3 regions of the Pseudoalteromonas sp. Hal040 genome follow, and region 3 is predicted to be linked to each of the others. Evidence: predicted binding sites of a transcription regulator. Region 3 holds the regulator's gene; each other region holds the start of a gene.
What was found. Region 3 encodes ArgR, which controls arginine synthesis, uptake and breakdown. Its sites were predicted from a motif close to ANTGAATANNTATTCANT; they were not measured.
Positions count from the first base shown of each region.

Region 1 (2,277 bases), 110 kb from region 3:
TATTCTTTAACTCTTCTTTAATGATTAACAATTTTGTAATCATTTTATGCATGACTTCGATGGCGTTTAAACCACGCTCAGGATCAGAGCTATGGCCTGAGCGGCCAATCACACGAATCGCTGTACTCATATGGCCTTTATGAGTAAATACTGGTGTCATATCAGTTGGTTCACCAATAATACAACGCGCTGGTTTTAAATCTGGGTGGCGGCAAATTTGCTGTGCACCGGCCATCGTGGTTTCTTCATCGGCTGTGGCTAGGATCAATAGTGGCTCTGTTTGCTTCGTAGCATCAAGCTCGCTAATTGCCTGCAATACAAAGGCAAAAAAGCCTTTCATATCAATACTACCTAAACCATAAAGTTTATTGTCATGCTCGCTGAGTTTAAACGGATCGTAATTCCAGCGGCTATCATCAAATGGCACCGTATCGGTATGACCTGCAAGCATTAAACCGCCATCCCCTTCACCACGTTTGGCTAATAAGTTGTAACGGCCTTTGCCGTTTTCAAGCTCCGTGATTTCACAAGTAAAACCAAGGCTTTCGCACCAATTTGCGAGCAAGGTGATAACCCCTTTATTGCTCATGCACAAAGAATCTTCAATCGCACTAATTGAAGGGGCTGCAATCAGCTGCTGATACATAGATAAAAAAGAGGGTAGCGACATAAAAAATCCAAAAATAATTATTCAATCTAATTGCATAACAATATAAAAGTATTTATGATGAATATCAATTCACTTTTTAAGCATAAATATTAGTAAAGCTGTACGATGAACACGAAACGACGATAACCTGATTTCATTACTTTAGACAGTGTTTTTATTCGCAATTCAGCGAGTAATTTTAGGCGTATCGATAAACAGATTTAATAGGTAAAAGTAAGCAATGAATGTAGTGATTATTGGCGCAAGTGGTTATAGCGGCGCAGAGCTAGCAAGTTTAGTTGCTAAGCATCCAAAACTGACCCTAAAAGCATGTTATGTGTCTGAAGGGAGTTTAGATAAAGATAAATTATTAAGCGATTTATACCCTGAGCACCTTGGATTGTTAGAGTATCCACTACAGCCTCTAACAGCTGAGGCTTTCCAAGATATCGAAAATAATGCTGATTATGTGTGCCTGTGTACAGACCACAAGGTCAGTGTTGATCTTGCTCCCCAATTTTTAGCCATGGGTAAAAAAGTATTCGACCTATCTGGTGGTTTCCGTTTAGCTGGGAATGAGGATTACCTAACTTATTACGGTTTCGCACATGAACATCCAGAGCTTTTAGAGCAAGCAGCGTATGGTTTAGCTGAATGGAATAGCGATGCAATTAGTAAAGCAAACCTCGTTGCTGTAGCGGGTTGTTACCCAACCGCAGCACTTAATTCTTTAAAACCACTTAAAGAAGCAGGTTTATTAGCTGATCAAGCCATTATTGTTAATGCGGTGTCAGGTGTTACAGGCGCTGGCAGAAAAGCCAGTGTTAATACACACTTTTGCGAAGTATCACTTGCTCCTTATGGTTTGTTTAATCACAGACACACACCTGAGATTGAGCAGCACCTTGGTCACCCTGTGCTATTCACCCCACATTTGGGTAATTTTCCTCGCGGAATTTTAGAAACTATTTATGTGCAATTAAAACCGGGCGTAACAGCAGAGCAAGTGAGCGCGGCATATCAAGTGTTAGCTAATGAGCCGTTAATTCGCTTACTTGGCAATAAAATTCCAAGCATCAAAGGCGTCGCTAAACAACCATTTGTTGATATTGCATGGCAACAAAAAGGTGAGCAACTCATTGTTATGTCAGCGATTGATAACCTTCTAAAAGGTGCGGCAGGACAAGCATTACAGTGTATTAATTTAGCCATGGGTGAACCTCACCACACTGGTTTAGTAGGAGCGCTGTAATGAAAACTTGGATCATTAAAGTCGGTGGTGCTGTGTTAAATAGCGCCGATGCAGCAAAAGCGCTTTTTGATGTTTTAGCCTCTGAACAAGATAACTTTGTCATTGTTCATGGTGGTGGTGCCTTAGTGGATGCTTGGTTACAAGACGCAGGTTTTGTAACTGCAAAACATCAAGGCTTACGTATCAGCCCAAATGAGCAAATGCCTTATATTGTTGGTGCCCTTGCAGGTTGTGCCAATAAACAATTAATGAGCCAAGCAATCAGCGCTGGTCACAAACCTGTGGGTTTAAGCCTTTATGAAGCGGGTGTACTGGTATCTGAAAAACTTAAAGTATTGGCGCAAGTAGGTCAGTGTTCAGGTAGTTGTGACAGCGT
Region 1 is NZ_JARLUU010000001.1:579,571-581,847, forward strand. Features, by position in the region: gene argE (acetylornithine deacetylase) at 1-670, opposite strand, end outside; gene argC (N-acetyl-gamma-glutamyl-phosphate reductase) at 891-1,901, shown strand; gene argB (acetylglutamate kinase) at 1,901-2,277, shown strand, end outside.
Region 1: argC (N-acetyl-gamma-glutamyl-phosphate reductase) is a predicted target of ArgR. The motif match lies at 727-744, and genes of this name have one in related genera.

Region 2 (2,277 bases), 910 kb from region 3:
TTACAGGCTGCAAAACGGCCATCAGACATAACAATACCAGCCGGGCCATCCCATGGTTCCATATGCATTGAGTTAAAGTCATAGAATGCACGTAGGTCTTCATCCATAGCACGGTTTTTTTGCCATGCTGGCGGCACAAGCATACGCATTGCACGGAATAAATCCATGCCTCCCGCTAAGAACAACTCAAGCATATTATCTAAGCTTGAAGAGTCAGAGCCGCTTTCGTTAACGAATGGTGCAGCTGATTGCAAATCAGGAATAAGTGGTGAGGCAAACTTGTACGCACGGGCACGGGCCCACTGGCGGTTACCTTGAATCGTATTGATTTCACCATTATGCGCTAAATAACGGAATGGTTGTGCAAGTGGCCAACGAGGTTGTGTATTAGTAGAGAAACGTTGGTGAAATACACAAATCGCACTAGTCATGCGAATGTCAGCTAAATCTAAATAAAAGTTAGGCAAGTCTACAGGCATCATTAAGCCTTTATAGACAGTGACCAAACCAGATAAGCTGGCAATATAAAAATGTTCATCGTTTTCGAGGCGCTTTTCAGCACGACGACGCGCTACATATAAGCGACGTTCTAAATCTTTTGGACGCCAGCCTTCTGGTGCGCTAACAAAAATTTGTTCAAAGCCTGGTAGTTGTTTTTTTGCAATTGGCCCTAAACATGACGCATCGGTAGGTACTACGCGCCAGCCTTGAATGCTCAAGGTTTCTTTTTCGAGTTCTTCACTCAACACATCTTTAGCTGTTTGCGCAAGTACAGGATCGGCATTTAAAAATACCATGCCTACGGCGTAGTTCTTTCCTAGATGCCAATCATGTTCGCTGGCAATAGCACGAAAGAAACTATCAGGTTTTTGCATTAATAAACCACAACCATCACCGGTTTTACCATCGGCAGAAATACCCCCACGGTGCTCCATGCGATCTAAGCCAGTGATTGCTGTTCGAATCAAGCGATGGCTCGCCTGACCATTGACCTGGGCTATTAAGCCAAAGCCACAATTATCTTTTTCTAATTTTGAGTCGTATAACATAGACCCCTCCCCTTGCTACAACGACTAGCGGTTCAGTCTTTTGTGACAGTGCTAGCAGACGAACAAAACTATCGCCAAATATCCCATGAGTCAATAGAGTTTTGAATACATATTCATATTCATGAATATTTCTCACTTAAGGCACACTTTAAATTCTAAGCTAAATTTTTACATTTAGTCGTATTTTACCCGTTATTTTTTTATGACACTGGTGTCAAATTTAACAACTTGTAAAAAAACAATCTAAAAACCCGCACCTTTACGTTAACGTAAACTGCGCTCAATATTGAATAATTATTCACGCAATGAATATCAATGCAGTTTTTAATGGGCTCTAGTGCAGTACAGCTGCATCATTATTTACTCTTGGCTTTAGCATAGTTACAAACTATGTATCTGAGCAGCCGACCTTAGTCGCAATGTCTTAGTCTGTTTACCTATGCGTCAACAATCAGCAATTTAAAAGTGTCCGTCGCGGACACTTTTTCTGTCCGCGGACAGATAAAAAACCTGTAACAAAAACAAAACCAATTAAAAATCAACAAATTAAAAACTGGCACACTACTAGTATAGATAAGACATCAGCGAAATTGAGGATTTCAAAATGTTCACTATCAGTTTGTTTATGGCTTCTCCACTTACCATGCTTGCCGTTGGCTTCATGATCGTGTGTTTTGAGAATCGTAAGGAGTTAAAATGATTAAGGATACCAGTGCCCAAGATATTACCGTGGCGAAGAAAAACACCATAAAAAAACCACTTATAGTAGCAGCGGGTTTAATACTTGTTGGTGCGCTTGGCTTTCAAGCATTATTTGCAAGTAGCGATGGCAGCATTTCGGTAGATGCAGCGAGCTTACAAATTAGTGAAGTGACTCAAAAGACGCTCATCAGAGATGTGGCCGCGAGCGGTAAAATCGTTGCAGCTAATGCGCCGAAGGTTTATAGCCCTGAACGTGGTTTTGTCGATTTAAAAGTAAAAGCCGGTGACAGCGTTGAGATAAATGAAGTGATCGCAACCGTAACCAGCCCTGAGCTAACCAACGAGCTAAAGCAACAGCAATCGGTATTAGCACGATTGGAAGGCGAATTACAGCGCAAGCAACTTGAAGCGCGCAGACAAAAACTGAGCCTGACTAAAGCGCTCGATTTAGCGCAAGTTGAACTCAATGCCGCAGATAGAGAAAACCGCCGAGCTAAAATCTCTATCGAGAAACATTTAATTAGCC
Region 2 is NZ_JARLUU010000001.1:1,379,850-1,382,126, reverse strand. Features, by position in the region: gene gltB (glutamate synthase large subunit) at 1-1,049, opposite strand, end outside; gene P4S60_RS06260 (efflux RND transporter periplasmic adaptor subunit) at 1,746-2,277, shown strand, end outside.
Region 2: gltB (glutamate synthase large subunit) is a predicted target of ArgR. The motif match lies at 1,150-1,167, and genes of this name have one in related genera.

Region 3 (2,277 bases):
GGTTGCCCTTGGTGCTCAGTATTGGCCGCATATCTTGCCCGAGTTTATTCCTAGTCAATTGCAAAGCTTTCCGAATGTAACTCACAGTGAGCATGTGATTAGTGCCCAGCCATTTGATTTGTTTGTACAAATTCGCTCAGACCGCGAAGATGTCAATCATCTATTTGCCCTGCAAATCCTAAAATTATTAACACCGGATGTTGAGCTGGTGGAGCAGGTTCGTAATTTTCGATTTTTAGACGGGCGTGATTTTAACGGCTTTATCTATGCGGGTGATACGCCGCATGGTCGCCAAAAGCGTAGTACAGCACTTATCGATAAACCGGGTCACTTTGAAGACCAAGGCAGTTATATCCATGTTCAGCGCTTTGTGCATGATTTGAGTGTCTGGCAGCATTTATCGTTGTCTGAGCAAGAGCAAATCATGGGGCGCACGCGTTTAGATAACACCTTGATTGTGCCTGCTGTAGAAACCAGTCATGCGGTTCGTAGTGAATTAAAAGATGAGCATGGCCAGCCACTATTGCTAAACCAAAGCATGCCATTTGGTGATGTGCATAAGCAGGGAATTTTAATGGTTTCGTGTGCTGCGCAAGGGGATGCGTTTGAACAGGTATTAAAGAGTCGCTTAGGGCAGGGCGATTGCTATGATCATTGGCTCGATTTTACTCAAGCCGATATGGGATCTGCTTTTTTCGCCCCGTCAGTAAACTTCTTAAAGCAACTTTAAACGGTATCGAATAAAGTGCGCACGCGCTCAAGCGTGACATCGATTTCAGAAATCTTCGCAGGGGCGATAAAAATAGTGTCGTCACCTGCAATCGTACCTAGTACACCATCCGCCTTACCGAGTGAATCAAGTAAGCGAGCAATTAATTGTGCTGCGCCTGGGCTAGTGCGAATAATAATCATCATTTCGTTATGCATAATATCGATAACAAGTTGGCGAAGCGGGCTTTTCGCTGTTGGCACACCCATTTCAGCCGGTAAACAATACACCATTTCTTGTTTTGCATTGCGAGTACGTACCGCACCGAACTTGCTTAACATGCGAGAGACTTTACTTTGGCTAATATTATCAAAGCCTTGCTCTTTTAATGCTTCGACAATCTCACCTTGTGAGCCGAAGTTTTCTTCTTTTAATAGCGCTTTAAACGCTTTGATCAGTGCTTCTTGTTTGTCTTGTGGTTGCATGTTTTCGTTTCTTTATTCATCAAATGTGGAGTAATTCTACACAACTCTGCATATTTATGCAGTATTAGTTTACAATGTCGTCCAAAATGCTGTGTCTTTACAGCTAAGTTTACAACTATGGTCGAAATTATACGCGAAATAAGCAGGATAAATTTGTTTTTAGTCGCTAATTTCATTATCTTTAGGGCCACAAATATTTCCTACCTCAAATTACGGAGAATTCCAATGAAAGTTGCTGTTTTAGGCGCAGCTGGCGGTATCGGCCAAGCATTGTCTTTATTATTAAAAACAAGTTTACCTGCAGGTTCTGAATTATCGTTATACGATGTTGCCCCTGTTGTTCCTGGTGTAGCGGTTGATCTTTCTCACATCCCAACAGACGTTAAAGTTGAAGGCTTTGGTGCTGACAGCCTAGACGCAGCATTAGCTGGTTGTGATATCGTTCTTATCCCAGCGGGTATGCCACGTAAGCCAGGCATGGACCGTGCGGACCTTTTCAACGTAAACGCAGGTATCATCAAAACATTAGCTGAAGGCATCGTTAGAAACTGTCCTAAAGCGTTAGTGGGTATCATCACTAACCCAGTTAACGGCACTGTGCCAATTGTTGCTGAAGTATTCAAAAAAGCAGGTACTTACGATGCTAACCGTGTATTCGGTATCACAACGCTTGACGTGATCCGTTCAGAAGCATTTGTTGCTGAACTTAAAGGTTTAAGCGCAACTGACGTTAAAGTTCCAGTGATCGGCGGTCACTCAGGTACTACAATCCTTCCTCTTCTTTCTCAAGTTGAAGGTGTTACTTTCACTGACGAAGAAGTTGCAGCATTAACTCCACGTATCCAAAACGCAGGTACTGAAGTTGTTAACGCTAAAGCGGGTGGCGGTTCAGCGACTCTTTCAATGGGTGCTGCAGCAGCACGCTTCTGTATGTCTTTAGTTAAAGGCTTACAAGGTGAAGAAGTTGTTGATTACGCATACGTTGCAGTTGAAAACGGTGACGCAGCATATTTCGCACACCCAGTTCGTTTAGGTAAAAACGGCGTTGAAGAAATCCTTTCTTACGGTGAGTTAAGTGCATTC
Region 3 is NZ_JARLUU010000001.1:470,460-472,736, forward strand. Features, by position in the region: gene P4S60_RS02135 (Dyp-type peroxidase) at 1-730, shown strand, start outside; gene argR (transcriptional regulator ArgR) at 727-1,194, opposite strand; gene mdh (malate dehydrogenase) at 1,420-2,277, shown strand, end outside.